DNA from 3 places in the Rhizobium sp. SRDI943 genome. Region 1 is predicted to be linked to each of the others. Evidence: predicted binding sites of a transcription regulator. Region 1 holds the regulator's gene; each other region holds the start of a gene.

What was found. Region 1 encodes LexA, which represses DNA repair genes until DNA is damaged. Its sites were predicted from a motif close to TGTTCNNNNTGTGTTCNG; they were not measured.
Region 2: AC245Y_RS15480 (putative DNA modification/repair radical SAM protein) is a predicted target of LexA. The motif match lies at 4,966-4,983, and genes of this name have one in related genera.
Region 3: AC245Y_RS02965 (PA0069 family radical SAM protein) is a predicted target of LexA. The motif match lies at 5,125-5,142, and genes of this name have one in related genera.

What each region holds. Positions count from the first base shown of each region.
Region 1 is NZ_CM172787.1:1,808,786-1,815,926, reverse strand. Features, by position in the region: gene AC245Y_RS09565 (FtsB family cell division protein) at 1-246, opposite strand, end outside; gene eno (phosphopyruvate hydratase) at 384-1,658, opposite strand; gene kdsA (3-deoxy-8-phosphooctulonate synthase) at 1,796-2,641, opposite strand; gene AC245Y_RS09550 (VOC family protein) at 2,638-3,534, opposite strand; gene lexA (transcriptional repressor LexA) at 3,733-4,452, shown strand; gene AC245Y_RS09540 (ComEC/Rec2 family competence protein) at 4,433-6,865, opposite strand.
Region 2 is NZ_CM172787.1:2,998,817-3,005,957, reverse strand. Features, by position in the region: gene AC245Y_RS15500 (sensor histidine kinase) at 1-1,540, opposite strand, end outside; gene AC245Y_RS15495 (dicarboxylate/amino acid:cation symporter) at 1,765-3,099, shown strand; gene AC245Y_RS15490 (glycosyltransferase family 4 protein) at 3,173-4,231, opposite strand; gene greA (transcription elongation factor GreA) at 4,259-4,735, opposite strand; gene AC245Y_RS15480 (putative DNA modification/repair radical SAM protein) at 4,989-6,221, shown strand; gene AC245Y_RS15475 (UdgX family uracil-DNA binding protein) at 6,221-7,141, shown strand, end outside.
Region 3 is NZ_CM172787.1:600,013-607,153, forward strand. Features, by position in the region: gene AC245Y_RS02935 (F0F1 ATP synthase subunit A) at 1-43, shown strand, start outside; gene AC245Y_RS02940 (F0F1 ATP synthase subunit C) at 111-338, shown strand; gene AC245Y_RS02945 (F0F1 ATP synthase subunit B) at 416-1,039, shown strand; gene AC245Y_RS02950 (F0F1 ATP synthase subunit B) at 1,043-1,534, shown strand; gene AC245Y_RS02955 (IS110 family RNA-guided transposase) at 1,863-2,834, shown strand; gene rnhB (ribonuclease HII) at 3,047-3,736, opposite strand; gene AC245Y_RS02965 (PA0069 family radical SAM protein) at 3,899-5,056, opposite strand; gene AC245Y_RS02970 (glycosyltransferase family 2 protein) at 5,196-5,714, shown strand; gene AC245Y_RS02975 (hypothetical protein) at 5,897-6,232, shown strand; gene moaB (molybdenum cofactor biosynthesis protein B) at 6,262-6,813, opposite strand; gene AC245Y_RS02985 (4-(cytidine 5'-diphospho)-2-C-methyl-D-erythritol kinase) at 6,813-7,141, opposite strand, start outside.

The DNA.
Region 1 (7,141 bases):
CAACATATCCTTATCGAGCGACCCGTCACTCAAGAGCGCGACCTGATTTTCCAGATGTTCGCGCTTCGCCTTCAAGATCGCAAGCTCTTTTTCACGCGCGACACGCTGATGCTCGAACGTCTCCGTTGCGCGCAGGCCGTAATCGCCATGGATGCAATGATAACCGAAATAGGAGAGGAAGGCGACCGTCATGGCCGGAATGACGAAGCGACCGATCTTTCTCTTCTTATGATGCTTTGTCCACATACACGCATGCTCTTGAACGCATTACCAATTCGTTCAATCTAACGTGCAGAGATTAACCGTTCGTTGACTCTAAAAAACGGGCAACAAAAAACCCGCGCCGGGAAGGCGCGGGTCAAGCCGTTGAAAATCAGATCCGATCAGCCGCGAACGATCGAGCGGCCTGCATACTGGGCCTGCGGGCCGAGGCCCTCTTCGATACGGATCAGCTGATTGTACTTGGCAAGACGGTCGGAGCGCGACAGCGAGCCGGTCTTGATCTGACCGCAGTTGGTGGCGACCGCGAGATCGGCGATGGTCGAATCTTCGGTCTCGCCGGAGCGGTGGGACATGACGGCGGTATAGGCCGCCTTGTGTGCCGTGTTGACGGCATCGAGCGTTTCCGTCAGCGTGCCGATCTGGTTGACCTTGACGAGGATCGAGTTGGCGACGCCCATGCGGATGCCGTCGCGAAGACGGGCGGAGTTGGTGACGAAGAGATCGTCGCCGACGAGCTGGGTCTTCTTGCCGGCCAGGTCGGTCAGCGTCTTCCAGCCGTCCCAGTCGTCTTCGGCCATGCCGTCCTCGATCGAGATGATAGGATAGTTGGCGGCGAGCTCGGCCAGGTACTCGGCCATGGCGCCGGATTCCAGCGTGCGGCCCTCACCTTCGAGAACGTATTTGCCGTCCTTGAAGAATTCCGTCGAGGCGCAGTCGAGGCCGAGGCACATGTCGTCGCCCGGCTTGTAGCCGGCTTTCTCGATCGACTTCATGATGAAGTCGAGAGCTTCCGGCGCGCTCTTCAGGCCCGGTGCGAAACCGCCTTCATCGCCGACATTGGTGTTGTGGCCCTGTGCGGCAAGTTCCTTGCGCAGCGTATGGAAGACTTCCGAACCCATGCGCACGGCTTCGGCGATCGAATCGGCGCCGACCGGCAGGATCATGAATTCCTGGAAATCGATCGGGTTGTCGGCATGGGCACCACCATTGATGATGTTCATCATCGGCACTGGCAGCAGGCTGGCGGAAGCACCGCCGACATAACGGTAGAGCGGCAGGCCGGACGCCTGGGCGGCAGCCTTGGCGACGGCGAGCGACACGCCAAGGATGGCGTTGGCACCGAGGCGCGACTTGTTCGGCGTGCCGTCCAGCTCGATCATGATGTTGTCGATCTGGATCTGGTTTTCGGCATCGATGCCGCCGATCGCGTCGAAGATCTCGGTGTTGGCGGCTTCGACCGCCTTTTCGACGCCCTTGCCGAGATAGCGCTTGCCGCCGTCACGCAGTTCGACCGCCTCATGCGCGCCCGTCGAGGCGCCCGAGGGAACGGCCGCGCGGCCCATGCTGCCATCTTCGAGATAGACATCGACTTCGACGGTGGGGTTGCCACGGCTATCGAGAATCTCGCGGGCGATGATATCGGTGATTGCAGTCATGGGTTCTTCCTGCTCGGTGGGTGATAAATGGTTCGAAACCTGTCTTAGTCGAAGGCGTGCAAATTACAATGCTGCAATAGCCGTCGGACCAGCGTTCGGATGTGGCCTATAGCACGATCATGTCAGACTGTTGAACGTCAAGCCTTGGCGACCGCATCGAAGGCGAGCAGCTTTTCGAGAAGCCGCGGCATGTCCTTGAGATAGACCATGTTCGGGCCGTCGGAAGGGGCATTGTCGGGGTCCTGATGGGTTTCGACGAAGACGCCGGCAATGCCGGCAGCCACCGCTGCGCGCGCCAGTGTTTCCACGAATTCCCGCTGACCGCCGGAGGATTCGCCCTGCCCGCCCGGCTGCGCCACGGAATGGGTCGCATCGAAGATAACGGGCGCACCCATCGCCGCCATGATTGGCAGCGAGCGCATGTCGGAGACCAGCGTATTGTAGCCGAATGAGGCGCCGCGCTCGCACAGCAGCACGTTCGGATTGCCGCTGGCATTGAGCTTCTTAAGGACGTTCTTCATATCCCAGGGAGCGAGGAACTGGCCCTTCTTGACATTGACGACGCGGCCGGTCTTGGCGGCGGCGATGAGAAGGTCGGTCTGGCGGCAGAGGAAGGCCGGGATCTGCAGGACGTCGACGATCTTTGCCACCTCCGCGCATTGCTCGGCGGTATGAACGTCGGTCAGGACGGGAAAACCGAATTCCTTCTTGAGGTCGGCAAAGACCTCCATGCCCTTCTCGATCCCGATACCGCGTTCGGCCGACAGCGAGGTCCGGTTCGCCTTGTCGAAGGAGCTCTTGTAGACGAGGCCGATGCCGAGCTTTCCGCAAAGCTCCTTCAGCGTGCCGGCAACCATGAAGGCGTGGTCGCGGCTCTCCATCTGGCAGGGACCGGCAATCAGCGACAGGCGGCCGGTATTGGAAAAGGTGACCTGGCCTTGGCCTTCGCCGACCCTGACTTCGGAATTCGTATCAGTGCTCATCGTGTTTCCTCGAAGGCGAAGAGCGTGCCCTGCCCGGGCGCGGGCTTCACCAGAATGCGATTGTTCTTGCGCGTGTATGTCACCCCGTTAGCAGCCAAATGCGCTTCTGTCACGGCAAGATCGGCGACAGCGAAGAGGATTGCCCGGCCGCGCAGGCCGCGATCTGCGGATGAGTCGGCGATGTCGAAATAGGCCTCCAGCCCTTCCCGCGTCATCAGGCTGATTTTCGCATTCGATGCCGCGATATTGGCGCCGAAACCGGTTTTCTCGACTGCCGATTGCGCCACGGCAAGGCTGACGAAGGCTGCGAAGGCGGCAGCATCAGGCGCGCAAAGCGCTATCTCGACTATGCCGGTCACGCCATTGGCATGCGTCTCCAGCGCGGCGCGCTCGGCCGGTAGCGGATTGACGCGCTCGACGGTGAAAAGCAGGAGATCCGGCGCGCGCAGGTCGGCGGCGAAAGCCAGCTTGAAGCCGGCAATCGTCTCGGAACCGTCCGGCATCGTCATCGGCCGGGTGAACTGCAGCATCTCGCCGGCGCTCGATCCGTTGCCGACGAAATTCTGATGATCGATGCCGGCATCCTTGCTGCCGAAAGCCAGCCCCGAAAGCCCCTCCTCGCCACAGCGGAAACGGACGGCCTGGTTGCGGGCAGTGAAGACATTGCCTTGGCGCGCCGATGCCTCGCTCTCCTCGACGCTCGCAATCCCGAGTGGCTCCAGATAGGTCTTGTCGGCAAAAAAGACGCAGGCGTTTTCCGTTCCGAAGGGATGGCGCGCATCGGCGGCAACGGTGAAGCCGAGCTTGCCGAGCCTCTCGCGCGCCAGATCGATATTGACGACCGGCAGCACGACATGATCCAGCGGGTGCGGTTTGGCGGAATGCTCGTTCATCATATCCCTCCTGGAAACGGCAAGAGATGTGCGACGGCGCGCCCCTCAATACAAGAGATGTGTCCCAATCCGGCGAATGAAAATAAAAATCTCAACGAGTTGGCGCCAAGTTTTACGGAAATTTAGCTACTTGCGGAACACATATGGAACATATAGTGTCTGTTCTGGATTTGTTTCAATCACGAGGTCACAACGTCGATGCTCACGCGCAAACAACAGGAGCTTCTCCTTTTCATTCACGAGCGCATGAAAGAATCCGGCGTTCCACCGTCTTTCGACGAAATGAAGGATGCTCTGGACCTCGCCTCGAAGTCCGGGATTCATCGCTTGATTACAGCGCTAGAGGAGCGAGGCTTCATTCGCCGCCTACCGAACCGCGCCCGCGCGCTCGAGGTCATCAAGCTTCCGGAGGCCTACAGCCCCAGCATCCAGCCGCGGCGCGGCTTTTCGCCGAGCGTCATCGAAGGCAGCCTGGGCAAACCTCAGCCGGTCGCCGCCCCTGCTCCCGCAAAACCCGTCGCCGACAACGGCAACTCGGTTTCCGTGCCGGTCATGGGCAGAATCGCCGCCGGTGTGCCGATTTCGGCGATCCAGAACAACACCCACGACATCGCCGTTCCGGCCGACATGCTCGGCTCCGGTGAACATTATGCGCTCGAGGTCAAGGGCGATTCGATGATCGACGCCGGCATCTTCGACGGCGACACCGTGATCATCCGCAATGGCAGCACCGCAAGTCCTGGCGACATTGTTGTTGCACTCGTCGATGACGAAGAAGCGACACTCAAGCGCTTCCGCCGCAAGGGCGCCTCGATCGCACTGGAAGCGGCCAACCCGGCTTACGAGACCCGGATTTTCGGACCAGACCGTGTTAAGGTGCAGGGCAAACTCGTCGGCCTCATTCGCCGCTATCACTGACATCGGTTAGGCCGGATTCGGTAAAGCTGTTGCTGCGCCAGTCAAAGGCGCGATGGCGCATCCATGGTCGCGACAATGCGTCAAATGCGGTTGCCACCTCCAGGCCGGCGTCCGCGAAGCGCAACTCGATGGATCCGGTCCTGCGCAGCGTCTCGCCGGTGAAGAGCGTCGCACCTGAGCGGCAGCTGTTGAAACGCAGGCGGACCGACGTCACGATGATATCGGCCGCGTCGCATGCCGGGCCGAGATAGGCGGCATTGTCGATGACAGCAACCACACGACCATTGCCAAGCCTTGATGCGCACCAGGCCCTCTTGACGCAGGAAAAGCGGTTTGCTTCACCGGCCGCTGCGGCCGCCCGCATCGCTGTCCTCGCTTCGTTCTGCTGATCGCGGGAAAGCTTGACGCGGCGGTCTTCTCCTACCTGCGGGATAGCAGGACCATCCAGCATCTTCGGCGGATCATGTCTCGGCAGGACCAGGGCTCTCTGCCACTGGTCGAAGATGAAATCCGGTGGTCTTTCACGGTTGGAAGCCATTGCTGCCGCTTCGACCACCGCGACGAGACTGCCATCCTCCGAAATCACCAGATCCGGCGGCCGGGGAACCGGTAGAAGCAACAGGATGAGCGTTGCGACCGCGATGATTGATGTGCCGATATGGCGCAGCCGGGTGCGGAGCAGCGTCAGCAGCAGAAAGCCTGCCACGGCGACCGCGAAATACCAGGCGGGCAAGCGGCCGACGTCGATATTGCCATCCCAGCCGGACACCGTCTTTGCGACCGCGATCACCAGATCGAGGCCGAATCCGACGACCTTCCAGGGCAAAACATCCAGACCGAAAGGCATGAGCAGCATCGCCAGCAAGCCGGCCGGCATGACGATGAAGGAGATGATCGGCATCGTCGCGAGGTTTGCCGGCAGGCCGTAGGCGGTCAGGCGATGAAAATGCTCGATCGAAAACAGCGCGGTGGAAAGACCGCCGATCAGCGAAGTCAGGAAGACGCCGCCGAAGAAACCGGCAACCGTAACGACGGGCCTGATGATAGGTAGCTTCAGAAAGGCGTTTTCGCGGACGCGCCGGTCCTTCCACAACTGATAGCCCGAGACCAGCGCTAATGTCGCGGCAAAGGACATCTGGAAGCTCGGACCTAAGACCTCGGACGGTGAAATGAGGATGATGACGAGGGCGGAAAGCGCGACATTGCGCAGGCTGATCGACGGCCGGTCGAAGAAGACGGCAATCAACATGATGGCCATCATGATGAAAGCGCGCTCGGCAGAGACCGCAAAGCCCGAAATCAGGAAATAGGCAGTAACGGCGATGAGCGCGCCGGCGGCAGCGATCTTCTTCGTCGGGTAGGCCTCAGCGATACCGGGAAAGATGCTGAGCAGCATCCGAAAGCCGACGAAGAAGATGCCGGCCGACAGCGCCATGTTGAGACCGGAGATGGCGATGATATGAGCCAGACCGGACTGGCGTAGTGCCTCCGTCGTCGCATCCGAGATGGCGCGCCGCTCGTCCGTCACCAGTGCGGCGGCAAAAGCGCCGGTATCGCCGGGCAGGATCGACCTTATCCGGTCGCCAATGCCGCTGCGCAGCCGGTAGAGCCCTTCGAGCAGCGCTTCCACCGCCGATCTTGCAGCCTGCGGACCTGCCTGCGCATCGTCCTTCGTCGGTGCACCGTAGAAGAAGCCGTTGGCGCCGATGCCGTCGAAATAGGCACTGAAGGAGAAGTCGTTGAGCTCGGGAAGTGCTGGGCCCGCCGGCGGCGTCAGCCGCGCCCTGCCGGTGATGATATCGCCGATCTCGAAGGCTGCGTCCGCACCGCGGGCGATGGCGGTGATGCGTTCCGGCGGCCGCTTGACCTGAGGCGCTTCAGTGCCGGTGACGGTAAGAATGTAGCGCCACCGGCCGCGACCATCGCCTTCGCGCCGCTCGACGCGGCCGGTCACCGTCGTCGTCACTGATGAATCGAGGATCACGGTCGAAGCCCGCCAGCTCTCGAACTGCGCCGAGACTATGCCGCAAGCCACGAGCGAAAGCGCCAGCAGCGCTGCCCGCAATGCCGCCCGGTTGCGGCTGGCGATGAGAACTGCGACGGTCAGCACCAACAGGCAGAGCAGCGATGCAGTGAGCGGAAAATCCGATGCCGCGAGAAACCAGATGGCTGACCCGGCGCCGAGGAAGACCGGCGAGAACAGCAGCAGGCGGCCATGGTCCGTCTCCTCGCCCAGCATGCGCATGCCGGCACGCAGCAAGTGCGAGGCTGCGGCCGGCAGCCGGTGGCGCAATGGTATTGCCGACTGCGTCCTTGCCGGTCGCGTCACCACGACTGGTGGTGAAAAATTGGAGGAGCCGGCAAGGCCTTCGCCTGTTTCCGGCCGCAATTCGACTGACGTCAACTCCTGCATGAACCGCCCAAGCCCGGCTGCGAAGGCAGTCAGAATGCAACCTCCAATCAAATCCGGCAAGCATAATCGATTGAAATATGAGGCAAAATCGCGAGCCCCAAAAGACCAGTCGAATCATCGGCTTCCGATATGCGTGTGGCTCATCGCTGCAGTGCCTAAAAGGTGATACCGCATTGCACAAAATGCCATCACAGTAACTTGGCATTAGCTTCGCGATCATATAGCTATCGGTGAGGACGCTTAACCCCTATGGCGCTTTTATGGCGCCACCGCCAT
Region 2 (7,141 bases), 1.2 Mb from region 1:
TCACCTGCAGTTCGTCGGGCGGCAGGTCGATGTCGAGCGTATCCATGCGGCCGGCAAACCGGCTGCGCAACAACATCACCGCCCCCTCGATGACGTCCTTCAATCCGGTTGGTTCGGCGCTGCCCCGGCCTTTGCGGGCAAAGGTCTTCAGCTCCTCGGTGATCGAACCTATGCGCTCCGTGAGCGCCGCGATGCTTTCGAGATTTTCGCCGGCAGGAGCCGTCTGGCCGCGATCGAGGAAGGTGCGGGCATTATCGGCATAGGCACGGATGGTCGCCACCGGCTGGTTGATCTCATGGGCAACGCCGGCGGCCACCTGACCCAGGATGGCCAACCGGTTGGCCTGCACCAGATCCTGTTGCACCGCCTGCAATTTCTGCTCCGTGCTCTTGTGGCCGATGATTTCAGCCTGCAGCCGATCCCGCGCCTGGCTGAGATCCAGTGTGCGCTCGCTCACACGCCGTTCCAGTTCCTCCCGCGCTTGCTGTTCTCGAGAGATCCGCAGGGTGATCGCATGGCGGCGGCGCAACAGGAAGGCTGCTCCGGCCAGCAGGGGCAGGAGTATGAGCAATGCCAGCATGCGGGATTCGCGAATTCCCGCATCGACGGATGGCCCGAGCGCCACGAGATGCTGTAACTGCCATCCAGTTGCGGGAACCGGCATCCCGACATCGAGAAACCTGGTTTTCCCTGCATCGCCGGGCATGACGATCTCAACGACATCAAGGCTGTCGCCGAGGTTCCTGATGGGGTCGAGCGGTAGAGGCTGAAGCGGCGCAGCGCCGAATTGAAGGCTTTCGCGGATCGCTGTCAGCCGGTCTTCGGCGATCCGGCCGATCGTCATGAACCGCCATGACGGAAGACTGGTTATGAGGACAATGCCGCGCTCGTCAACGACGTAGGACGGGGTCCCCGAGGCGTTCCAATCCGCCTCGACATCGTCGAATTCGACCTTGACTACAACGACACCCAGCAAGCCGTTGCTGCCCGAAATCCGCTGGGAGATATAGAGACCCGGTTTCTTGCTGACCGTGCCGAGCGCAAAGTGCTCGGCCTGTCCTCGTTCGACGGCCCCCTGAAAATACTCCCGGAAGCGGTAGTCATTGCCGACGAAGCTCGTCGGTTCGCGCCAGTTGCTGGCCGAAACCGCCATGCCGTCCTTGTCGATGACATAGATGACGGCGGCCTTGGTGCCCGCTGCCAGCATTTCCAGCTTCTGACTGAGTCGGTCGAACGTGCCGACATCGCTACCTGCCAGTGCCGCGGCGATTGCGGTATCTTGCGACAGCACGAAGGGAAGCGCCCGGTATTTTTCAAGAACCGTGCGCAGCAACGCCGCATTCAGCCTCGCATCCATGCGGGCCTGTTCCTCGAGGGCAGCCTCCGCCCGGTGCCGGCCGATCTCGCCGCTGGTCCACAGGCTTGCGACGACAGCGACGAGGGCGAGCGCGGCATAGGCCCACCACATCCGGCGGATGCGGTGTTGCACGGGTAGGGAAGGCCACAATTTCTGCGACACGGACATGGCGGATCTGTGCATTTTTCTGCACGAAACGCAAATGGATTTGTGCGGATTTCCGCATTGCTTAATTAGTTATCAGCAGTCCTGTAAATTTTTCCTTAATAAATTCAATATGTTGGGTGGTGGCGTAAAACTGGCACGCCGATTGCGAAGGAGGTGGCAACAACGGCTGAGCTGTTGGACTTGAAGCGAACGGCTCGGGAGGCCGGAGTGTGTTCCGGACGAGCCATTAGGAGGACATCATGATCGCAGCACCACTCGATGCAGTCGCAGACAGCAAGGGCAAGAAGCCCTTTTATAGCCATCTTTACGTCCAGGTTCTCGCGGCTATCGCCGCGGGTATCCTTCTCGGCCATTTCTATCCTGAATTCGGCACCCAGCTGAAGCCGCTCGGCGATGCCTTTATCAAGCTCGTCAAGATGATCATCGCCCCCGTCATCTTCCTGACGGTTGCGACCGGCATTGCCGGCATGAGCGACCTGCAGAAGGTCGGCCGCGTCGCCGGTAAGGCGATGCTCTACTTCCTGACATTCTCGACATTGGCGCTCATCATTGGCCTGATCGTCGCCAATGTCGTCCAGCCCGGCGCCGGCATGAACATCGATCCTGCCTCGCTGGATCCGGCCGCCGTCGCCGGCTACGCTGCAAAGGCGCATGAGCAGAGCATCGTCGGTTTCCTGACCAACATCATCCCGACGACGATCGTCGGCGCCTTTGCCGATGGCGATATTCTGCAGGTGCTGTTCTTCTCGGTGCTCTTCGGCATCGCGCTCGCCATGGTTGGCGAAAAGAGCGAACCAGTCGTCAACTTCCTTAACGCCCTGACGGCGCCCGTGTTCAAGCTCGTCGCCATCTTGATGAAGGCTGCCCCGATCGGTGCCTTCGGCGCCATGGCATTCACCATCGGCAAGTACGGCGTCGGATCGATTGCCAACCTCGCCATGCTGATCGGCACCTTCTACCTCACATCTCTGCTCTTCGTCCTCGTTGTTCTCGGTGCTGTCGCCCGCTACAACGGCTTCTCGATCGTGGCGCTGCTGCGCTACATCAAGGAAGAACTGTTGCTGGTCCTCGGCACCTCGTCTTCGGAGGCCGCCCTTCCGGGGCTGATGAACAAGATGGAGAAGGCCGGCTGCAAGCGCTCGGTCGTCGGCCTCGTCATTCCGACAGGCTATTCCTTTAACCTCGACGGCACCAACATCTACATGACGCTGGCGGCCCTGTTCATTGCCCAGGCAACCGGCATCCACCTCTCCTGGGGTGACCAGATCCTGCTGCTCTTGGTGGCGATGCTGAGCTCCAAGGGTGCCGCAGGCATCACCGGCGCCGGCTTCATCACGCTTGCCGCGACGCTCTCCGTCGTTCCCTCCGTGCCGGTCGCCGGCATGGCGCTCATCCTCGGCATCGACCGATTCATGTCGGAATGCCGGGCGCTGACCAACCTCGTCGGCAATGCCGTGGCGACGATCGTCGTGGCACGTTGGGAAAATGAGCTGGATACGGCGCAGCTTGCTGCGGCGCTGGGCGGCCAGACTGGCGAGAGTGCTCCCGCTGCCGGGCTTCAGCCGGCTGAATAACTGACCGAACTGTCCGCAGTCCTAAAATTCTTGCAACGGCCCGTCATCCAACGGGCCGTTTCTCTTTTCTACCTCAGCTGCGATTGTCGCCGAGAAGGCTGTTGTAAATGGCGCCGATCGCGCTCGCTTCCTTCTCCAGCGCGAAATTCGCTCTGACATGCCGCAGCGCATTCTCGCCATGGGCGAGCGCCAGCGCGGGATCTGCGATATAGGGCGCGATTGCCCGCGTCAGCGCCTCGCCATCGCCGGCGGCGACGACCGAACCCGTCTCGCCCGTGACGAGGAGCTCGGCATAGGCACCCGCATCCGATGCCACCACCGCGGTGCGCGAGGCCATGGCTTCGAGCGGCGTCAGGCCGAAGCCTTCATTGCGGGAAGGGGCGACGTAAAGCGTCAGCCGGCGATACCAGACCTTGATGTCAGGCACTTCGCCGAGGAAGAGGATACGGTCGCTGAGCCCGGCGGCCGCGACATCCGCCTTAAGTTTGTCGCCAAATGCTGTGTGTTCGGCCGTCACCCGGCCGGAGACGATCGCCGTCCACTCAGTATGCTGCGGCAGCAGATCGATCATCGCCCTGACGAAAAGATCGGTGCCTTTCTGATGGCGCACACGGCCGAAGCAGCCGACGAGATGGCGGCCGGGCAGGCCGGTGGCGGCGATGCCGTCCTCTGCAGTTTCCGGCGGGTGGAACAGGGCAAGGTCGACTCCGTGCTGGATCACCGTGTGCGGCACCTCGAGGAACGAGCCGGATCGATCGCTGGTCGCGATGACAGCGTCCATGCGACGGATCAGCCATTTCGTATAGGCGGTGTGCCGGCGTTGCGCGGCCGAGGTGAAGAGAAGCTTCAGCGGCATGCGCAACAGATGGCGCAGCAGGATGCCGACAGCCATCTCGTTGTTGCGGCGAGCGTGCCAGACACGGTGGCGCCGGCGCGCCGGTGGGCGCGAGAGGCCGAGGAGCTGCCGTCCCTTGAGTTTCGGCAGGCCGTCCGGCAGGCCGGGGCCGAGTGTCGCGATCTTGATACCGAGCCGGATCTGGCATGGGATGAGCTGAACGATAGTTGACGTGACGCCGGAGAGCCGGCGCTTGAAATTGGGCGCAATGATCTCGACGTCACGGATATCAGGCAAGGGAGGGGTCTCGCGGCTGGCGGGCGATCAGCCCCAGGAAACCTGGAGGATTTCGTAGGCCTTGGAGCCACCCGGCGCATTGACCTCGATGGAATCGCCGACTTCCTTTCCGATCAGCGCGCGGGCGATCGGCGAGGAGATGGAGATGCGGCCGGCCTTGACGTCGGCTTCCTGGTCGCCGACGATCTGATAGGTCTTTTCTTCGTCGGTGTCCTCGTCGATGAGCTTCACCTTGGCGCCGAACTTGATCTTGTCGCCCGACATCTTGGTGAGGTCGATGACCTCGGCGCGCGCCGTCAAGTCTTCCAGCTCGCTGATGCGGCCTTCATTATGGCTCTGGGCTTCCTTGGCGGCGTGGTATTCGGCGTTTTCGGAAAGGTCGCCATGGGCACGGGCTTCGGCGATCGCCTCGATGATTCGGGGACGCTCCTCCTGCTGACGCCAGCGCAGCTCTTCCTGCAGCTTGACGAAACCGCCCGGTGTCATCGGTACCTTTTCAACCATTTTTCTGTCCTTCACTCCTTGTATCCGCATAATCAGCGGCGAACACAAAAGAAAACAGGTCCCGAAGGGGAGCTTCGGAACCGTGCCACAATCTTAGTCGGACGCTTATAGCAGATCGCCAAGCCCGATTTCCAGAAAATTCGCATGAAAGAAACGCGGCCTGCTCCAACAGCCGGTGATGCAGCTTGAAAATGGGCAGAAATCGGATCGCTCCGATTGACTTCAGGCGCAGGAACATATAGTGAACATACTAATGAAGAAGTCGCTAACAGAACGCTTGGCCATCCTTTCCGATGCCGCGAAATATGACGCTTCCTGCGCTTCCAGCGGCACGGTGAAACGTGATTCCCGCGCAAGTGGCGGGCTCGGTTCGACCGAGGGATCCGGCATCTGTCATGCCTATGCCCCGGACGGGCGGTGCATTTCGCTTTTGAAAATACTGCTGACCAATTTCTGCATCTACGACTGCGCCTATTGCGTCAATCGCTCGTCGAGCAATGTCGAACGGGCGCGCTTTACGCCCGAGGAGGTCATCTGGCTGACGCTGGAATTCTATCGCCGCAACTATATCGAGGGCCTGTTCCTTTCCTCCGGCATCATTCGTTCGTCCGATTACACAATGGAAGAGATGGTTCGCATCGTCCGCGAACTGCGTGTGACGCATAACTTCCGCGGCTATATCCATCTGAAGTCGATCCCTGAAGCATCGCCGCGTCTGATCGAGGAAGCGGGGCTTCATGCCGACAGGCTGTCGCTCAATATCGAGCTGCCGACCGATCACGGCATCACCCGTTTCGCGCCGGAAAAGAAGCCTGCCAATATCCGGCGATCGATGGGGGACCTTAGGCTGAAGATCGAGGCCGCCGGCGAACCGACGCTGCAGACGAAGAAGCGTCAGCGTTTCGTGCCGGCCGGCCAGAGCACACAGATGATCGTCGGCGCCGATGGCGCGAACGATGCGACGATCCTTGCGACCAGTGGCCGGCTTTACAGCAGCTACGGGCTGAGGCGCGTCTACTATTCCGCCTTCAGCCCGATCCCGGACTCGTCGAAAAACCTGCCGCTGATCAAGCCGCCGCTGATGCGGGAACACCGGCTCTACCAGGCTGACTGGCTCTATCGATTCTACGGTTTCGGCATCGACGAGATCACCGCGAACCAGGCGGATGGCATGCTCGATCTCACCCTCGACCCCAAACTTGCCTGGGCGCTCGCCAACCGGGCCGAGTTCCCCGTCGATATCAACAAGGCCGAGCGTGAACGGTTGCTGCGTGTGCCCGGCCTCGGCACCAAGACAGTCAAAGCGATCGTTTCGGCCCGTCGTTTTCGCCGCCTTCGGTTGGACGATCTTTCGCGGCTCGGCATTTCGATCAAGAAAGTCCAATCCTTCATCTCGGCGGACGGCTGGTCGCCGCGGCGATTGATCGAGCGCCCCGACCTTCGCGCCATGTTCGAACCGAAACCCGAACAATTGTCGTTGCTGTGATGCGCCGGGTCGTGCTTTCAGGACGCGGGGAGCTTGCCGAATGGCGTGACGCCGCGCGCGCTTTCGCGGCTGCCGGCATCCTGCCGGAAGAGATCGAGTGGCGCGAAAAACGCGCTGAGCCGGGTTTTGCGTTTCAACACGACGCCATGCCGCCTCCGTCTGCCGCAGCACGCAAGCCGATGACGGTGCCGCCCGCCTTCCTCGAGCTCGCGGAGACAGTTCTCTGCCATTCCGACCCGGCGCGCTTTTCCCTGCTTTACCGGCTGCTCTGGCGGCGGCAGCTGGACCGGCAACTGCTTGAAGTGGCCTCCGACGAGGATGTCGCCCGTGCCAGGCTGATGGCGAAAAACGTTCGACGCGACGCGCACAAGATGACGGCCTTCGTCCGCTTCAAGGAGGTTGGTGCGGTGTCGGCGGGCCGTCGAAAATTCCTCGCCTGGTTCGAGCCAGATCACCATATCGTCGGGCGCACAGCGCCCTTCTTCCAACGGCGCTTCACCGACATGGACTGGCTGATCGCGACGCCCAAGGGATCGGCCGCCTGGGACGGCGAGCGGCTGACGATGAGCGACGAACCGTGTGAAAAACCCAATCTCACAGATGCTACCGATGACCTCTGGCGCACTTACTACGCCAGCATTTTCAATCCGGCGCGGTTGAAGTTGAAGACGATGCAGGCGGAGATGCCGAAAAAATACTGGAAGAACCTGCCGGAAGCCGATCTCATCCCTGGGCTGATCGCATCGGCGGAGAGCAAGGTGCGGGCCATGGCTGCCCGGGAGGCGACCCAATCGTTGCCCTTTCACGATCGCCTGCAGGAAGCCGCACGCAGCATTCCAGCTGAACCCGAAGCGCCGGCGGGCACGCTGGAAGCACTGGGCGCGGAAGCTGCCGCCTGCACCCGCTGTCCGCTTCATGCG
Region 3 (7,141 bases), 1.2 Mb from region 1:
TTGCATGTACCTCAACGACGCAATCCATCCGGGCGGGCACTAAGGATAACGACATCGACGTCAAAGGGCGTCAGTCATTCGCCGCAACAACCATTTCAAAGGAGTTCAACATGGAAGCGGAAGCAGCAAAGTACATCGGTGCAGGCCTGGCTTGCTTTGGTATGGCCGGTACGGCTCTCGGCCTCGGCAATATTTTCGGCAGCTACCTCTCCGGCGCACTGCGCAATCCGTCTGCCGCTGACAGCCAGTTCGGCCGTCTGGTATTCGGCTTCGCCGTTACGGAAGCTCTGGGCATCTTCTCGCTGCTCGTCGCTCTCCTCCTCCTCTTCGCCGTCTGATATCGGCGAATAGATGGATCACGGCCTGCGACCGCAAGCCGTGATCCTTTGCATTTGCAGTCCACCTGGAGGTGAGCATGTTTTTTGTGACCCCGGCTTACGCTGAGGAAGCACCGGCGGCAGCGACGGGTACGGATGCGCACGCCGCTCCGGCCGCAGGCGAGGTCCATACCGAGACTGGTGTCGCCGAAGGCGAACACGCCCGCGGCCCTTTCCCGCCTTTCGATTCGACGACCTTCGCGTCCCAGCTGCTCTGGCTGGTGATCACGTTCGGCGTCTTCTATTTGCTCATGCAAAAGGTCATCGCGCCGCGCATCGGGACCATCCTCGATCAGCGTCACACGCGCATTTCCCAGGATCTGGAAGAAGCAGGCCGCCTGAAGGCCGAAGCCGACGCCGCCGTCCGGACCTATGAAGGTGAACTGGCCGCTGCCCGCGCTAAATCCAACGCGATCGGCTCCGCCGCACGCGACGCCGCCAAGGCCAAGGCCGAAGAGGAACGCCGCGCTGTCGAGGCGAGCCTTTCGGAAAAGATCAAGGCTGCCGAGCTGCGTATCGGCGAGATCAAGGCCAAGGCTTTCGCCGACGTCGGCACCATTGCCGAGGAAACGGCGGCTGCCGTGGTCGATCAGCTGATCGGCGGCACCGTCGCCAAGGCCGATGTCGCCGCCGCCGTCGCGGCTGCCAAGAAGGAGGCTTGATCGATGGAATTTGCCTTTGACGCGACTTTCTTCGCCTTTGTCGGCCTCGTCCTCTTCCTGGCGCTGGTCGTTTATCTGAAGGTTCCGGGAATGATGGCACGGTCGCTCGATGACCGCGCCGATCAGATCCGCAACGAATTGGCCGAAGCCAAGCGTCTGCGCGAAGAGGCCCAGCACCTGCTCGCCGAATACCAGCGCAAGCGCAAGGAAGCGGAAGCCGAAGCGGCCCACATCGTTGCCGCCGCTGAGCGCGAAGCCGAAATGCTGACCGCCGAAGCGAAGAAGAAGACGGAAGAATTCGTCGCCAACCGCACGGCGCTGTCCGAGCAGAAGATCAAGCAGGCCGAGGTCGAGGCGATGAAGGCGGTGCGTTCCGCTGCTGTCGATCTCGCAATCGCGGCAGCTGAAACCGTGCTTGCCAAGCGGGCCGACACCAAAATCCAGTCCGAACTCTTCGGCAATGCCGTCGGCCAGGTCAAGACCCGGCTGAACTGAGCGGTTTTGAAAAGATTTGAGAGGAGGCCGGGCATGTCCCGGCCTTTTCTCTTGTCGATTACTCGGTCTCGTGCCGGGTATCTGCCGCAGATAAACCGACTGCAGACGTTCTGGCAAACCCGCTGCGGTCCGCTGCTCTCACCCGGCGCCAGCCCCTTGCATGTTCAATTTGCACTGATTGTTGGATGATTGGTGCGCACTCCGGCGGATGGCCATCCGCCGGAGTGCGGACGGCCGGGACCGCAGGCCCCTTGGCTTGAACCGGGGATGAGATTGGTCCGGCCGTCCTCGCGTTTGTCCTGAACAGATGATGGGGAGCAAGTCCCGCATGCAAGGCAAGGTTTCGTTCCAAGAAGACGCGATGCCGGTAGTTTATGCCGGTGTGGACGTGAGTAAAGAGTGGCTCGATATTCATCTGCATCCGCTGGGCGAAAGCCGGCGGTTTAGCAATGACAAGACCGGCATCCGCCAGCTGAAACGGCTGCTGGCCAGGCATCGGCCCAAAAGCATCGTGATGGAGGCAACCGGCAAGTTCCATCGCCCCGCCCATCGCTCGCTTTGGCTCGATGGCTTTGCCGTCGCCGTGGTCGATCCGCTGCGCGCCCGCATGTTTGCCCGTGCCTGCGGCTATCTCGCCAAGACCGACCGTCTCGATGCCCGTTTCCTGGCGCTCCTGGCCGAGAGCCTGCGCCCGCCGGCCGACACGCCGCCAAGTCCTCACGTTGAGGCCTTGCAGGAGCTGGTCAATGCACGATCGGCAGCCAAATGCGACATCACCGCCCTGCAGAACCGCAGCAAGACTGCCACCACCGCCCTTCTGCGCGGCGAACTCAACCGCCTCGTGCGTCGGCTGGAACAGCATGTCGAACGTCTCGACAAAGAGATCGAGCGACGTGTCGGCGAGGATCCGCAGCTCTACCGCAAGGCCGAGATCCTCACCTCCATTCCCGGCATCGGCCGCGTCACGGCCCTGGCATTGATGGCCGGCATGGACGAGTTGGGCAGTTGTTCGGGCAAGCAGGCCGCCATGCTGGCAGGGCTTGCCCCAATCGCTAACGACAGCGGTGCCCGAACCGGACGTCGTTCCATCCGCGCCGGCAGGCCCGCACCCCGGCGCGCGCTCTACATGGCCGCCTTGTCTGCCTGTCGCTACAATCCCACCCTTGCTCGTTTCGCAGACACACTCAAAGCCGCAGGAAAACCAGCGAAGGTCATCTTGGTCGCCGTCATGCGTAAATTGCTCGTTCTGGCAAACTGCCTTCTATCTCAGGATCGCCTCTGGACCCCAAATCCCCCTTGACAACCAACACAGATTCTCATCCGGCTGCCGCCACCTTCTCCCCGCAGGCGGGGAGAAGGGATATGCCGCGGCCTTCTCCGTCCCCCGCCTATCTCTCGCAGGGCACGTCCCCTCGCCCCGTTTACGGGGAAAGGGTTAGGGTGAGGGGCAGCCTTCGGCGTGAACCGGACAGCATTGGGACAAGCTCGGGCATATCCCGGTCTTTGAATAACCTACTCGGAAAGCAGCTCGTCCGTCTCAGGAGCGCCCTCGGTCTTACGCAATGGCCTGAAGCTCATCCGGTGCAGCGAGCAGGGGCCGTGTCTCTCGATGCCGGCGCGGTGTTGCGCCGTGCCGTAGCCCACATGCGCGGCAAAGCCGTAATCCGGAAACACGCTGTGGGCCCGCGCCATCATTCGGTCACGCGTCACCTTGGCGACGATCGAGGCGGCGGCGATCGAGACCGAGCGGGCATCGCCCTTGACCACCGCCTGTCCGGGGCAATCGAGGCCGGGCGGCACGTCGAGCCCGTCGGTCAGCACGTAACTTGCCGGAATGGCGAGGCTGCAGATGGCCCGGCGCATGGCGTCGAGGCTTGCCTTGCGGATATCCGTCTCGTCGATGCGCGTCGAGCTGGAGGAGGCGATGGAGACGGTCGCAGTCGCCAGAATCTGCACGAACAGTTCCTCGCGCCGTTGCGCCGAAAGCTGCTTGGAATCGTTCAGACCCTCAGGGATGCGCCTCGGATCGAGAATAACGGCGGCCGCCACGACGGGTCCCGCCAGCGGCCCGCGGCCTGCCTCGTCGGCGCCGGCGACCGGCCAGTGGCCAGCCTTGCGGGCTTTGAGTTCCAGTCGGAAATCCGGCACGAGCGGAGCCGTGTCGAAAAGCAGGGGAGAATCGGGTGACGTGCGAGGTTTCATGCGGCTGAACCTCGCACGCCAACCCGATTGCCCGCAAGTCCCCGGATCAGGGCGGCGGCCGGGGACGCTCCGGCGGATGGTGGCGGTCAGGGCCATCCGCGGGAATTGCGCTCGGGCTCGAAAACAGGCGGTTTCTCGAGAGCCGATGCGCAAGCTCAAAAATCAAAGAAGCGACAGCTGCACGCCGCTGCCATCGGGCGGCACGAACAGATCGTCGCGCAGCGGCATGCTGCGGCGCGTCAGCTCGAAACGTCGGGCGGCCATTTCAAAGCGCCGGGCAATCTGCCAGGCATAGGGGCCGGCGCCCTTCATGCGCTTGCCGAATTCGGCATCGTAATCCTTACCGCCGCGCATCGAGCGCACCAGCGACATCACATGCCGGTAACGATCGGGGTAATGCTGCAGCAGCCAGTCGCGAAACAGCGGGCTGACCTCGAGTGGTAGCCTGAGGATGACGTAGCTCGCCTCGGCGGCTCCGGCAGCCTTGGCCGATTCGAGGATGCGCTCCAGTTCGTGGTCGTTCAACGCCGGGATGAGCGGGGCGGCCAGCACAGCCGTCTGGATGCTTGCTTCGGCAAGCGTGTGGATCGTCGCCAGCCGCCGCGGCGGCGTGGCGGCTCGCGGCTCCATCGTCCGGGCAAGCTTGCGATCCAGCGTGGTCACCGAGATGCCGACGCGCACCAGGTTCTTAGCTGCCATCTCCTGCAGAATGTCGAGATCACGCAGGATCATCGCCGACTTGGTGACGATCGATACCGGATGGTTCGCCTTGTTCAACACCTCGAGAATGCCACGCATGATGCGCCATTCCTTCTCGATCGGCTGATAGGGATCGGTATTGGTGCCGATCGCGATCACCCGCACCTTGTAGCCGGGCTTGGCGAGTTCCCGCTCCAGGAGTTTTGCCGCATCGGGCTTGGCAAACAGCTTCGTCTCGAAATCGAGCCCTGCAGAAAGCCCCATATAGGCGTGTGTCGGTCGGGCGAAACAATAGATGCAGCCGTGCTCGCAGCCGCGATAGGGATTGATCGAGCGGTCGAAGGGAATGTCCGGCGATTCGTTGCGGGTGATGGCCGTGCGCGGCTTCTCGACCTGCACTTCGGTCTTGAATGGCGGCAGCTCTTCCCACGTCTGCCAGCCATCGTCGACGGTTTCGCGTTGCTGCGCCTCGAACCGACCTGTCGGGTTCAGTCCCGCTCCACGTCCACGCCGCCGATCGACCTCGACTCTCAGACCGGAGGAAACGATCATCGCATCGGCAATATCTGCCGTATTGGCAGGCGCGAATGCGGCCTGCCCTGCCAGGGACTGCTCTCTCATCGGATTCTCCCGCGGCGAAAAGCCATCGCCTTCGCCCGTTTTGCTGATTAAATTCCTATCCGCAAAACGAGAACAATGCAAGAACAAAATGAGGAAAACGGTGCTGGCAAAAATTTGTGCGGCGCATTATAAATAGTCAATGTTGACGGTTGTTCTCGAATGTCAGGATCAGGAATCTGAGCTGGCACAGACTTTATCGGTATTGGTGGCAGGCGCGGTGGAGGGGCTGGTGAGCGATGTGGTCGTGCTCGATCACGGCTCGCGCGACGGCACCTCGCGGGTGGCCGACGCCGCCGGCTGCCGCTTCCATTCGCAGTGGGATATCAAGGACATCGTCCGCTCGGCGCGCGGCGAATGGCTGCTCTTCGTCGAGCCGGGCGCCAGACCCCAGGCCGGCTGGATCGATGAGATCGCCGAATATGTCGCGCTGAACAAATTGCCGGCGCGCTTCACCGCATCGCGTGCCTATAGGCGCCCTTTCTTCCAGCGTGTCGGCCGGGCCGTGCCGCCGCTGGAACTCGGCTTTCTCCTGCCGAAGAAGCAGGCGCTCGCCATCGCCAAAAGCGGGATGCGGTTGACTGAATTCGTCAAGGGCCAGAAGCCGCGCAAGCTCGCGAGCGAACTGATTCCGTCCTGGGTTGCCCGCGCTGCGCGATAGGTGCCGCAACCCTCTCCATGAGCAAAAGATGGCGCCCAATAGGATTTCGCGCTATAATTCAAACATGGCGCCGTCGAAGCGCCTCGCTTCGCAACGGAATGGCCATGGAATGCCGGTGAACGGCAGAACAGGTCAGCGAAAATCTCCTCTTCTGCCGGGTTCCCGGCGAAAGGAGGTGCGTCATGGCACGCGGTAGGATCTACGGCGTACGCAGTATGATCTACGGCCTCGTAGCCGTCATATTGCCGACATTGGTGATCGCGCATCCGCATTCGGCTGCATCGCAGATGATGCGCAGTTGCGCAGGCCGACCCGAAATCGTCAATTTCCTGGACAAGAACTTCGCCGAAAAGCTCACGGCAGTCGGACTAATCAACGAGAACGCCATTCTTGAGGTCTATGCCGCCGAAAGCGGCACCTGGACCCTCATCGTCACGGATGTTCACGGCATAAGCTGTGTTCTGCTGTCGGGTGACAGCTGGGACACGATGCCCGTCCTGCCAGGCCTGGCCACATAGTGCCCCTGTGCGCCAGGGGCAACCATGCCTTACTTCGTCGCGCCGCGTTTCAGGTGCTCGTCCAGCCGCGGCATGATCTCGACGAAATTGCACGGCGCGCTGCGATAGTCGAGCTGTCCTTTCAGAATGCCGTCCCAGGCATCCCGGCAGGCGCCGGGCGAACCCGGCAGCACGAAGATGAAGGTGGCGTTGGCAACACCTGCCGTGGCGCGCGACTGGATCGTCGCCGTGCCGATCTTCTCGTAGGAGATCCGGTGGAAGATGGCGGAAAAGCCGTCCATGCGCTTTTCGAACAAAGGCTCCAGCGCCTCTGGCGTCACGTCACGGCCGGTAAAGCCGGTGCCGCCTGTGGTGATGACGACGTCTATGTCTTGGTTCTCAGTCCAGGCCTTCACCCGCGCGGCAATCTTTTCGCGATCATCGGGCACGATGCCCCGGTCGACCAGCCTGTGCCCCGCCTCCCTGATCCGCGCCGCCAGCGTGTCGCCTGATTTGTCCGTCTCCGGCGTGCGGGTATCCGAGATCGTCAAAACCGCAATGCCGACCGCGATGAAGGGTCGCTTTTGGTCCAGACCTGCCATCACGCGCCTCCCGAAACCGTTTCTGTCGCCTGGAAATACCAGTCAGGGCGCTTGTCGTGAAGAGCTGCCGCCGCACCTTCGGCAGCAGTCATGCTCGCAAAGATGCCGAAACAGGTGGCGCCGGAACCGGACATGCGGGTCAACAGGGCGCCGCGAGCCTGCAGCATCGCCGAGATCGCCGCAATCTCGGGCACGAGTCCGCGCGCCGGCGGCTCCAGGTCGTTGCGGGCAGCAGCAATCGCCGCGAGCCAGTCGGCAGCCTGAGACCCGCTCAAAGCCAGGCTCAGGGCCGGATTGTTCTTTGTCGCCAGCCGGCGGAAAACCTCAG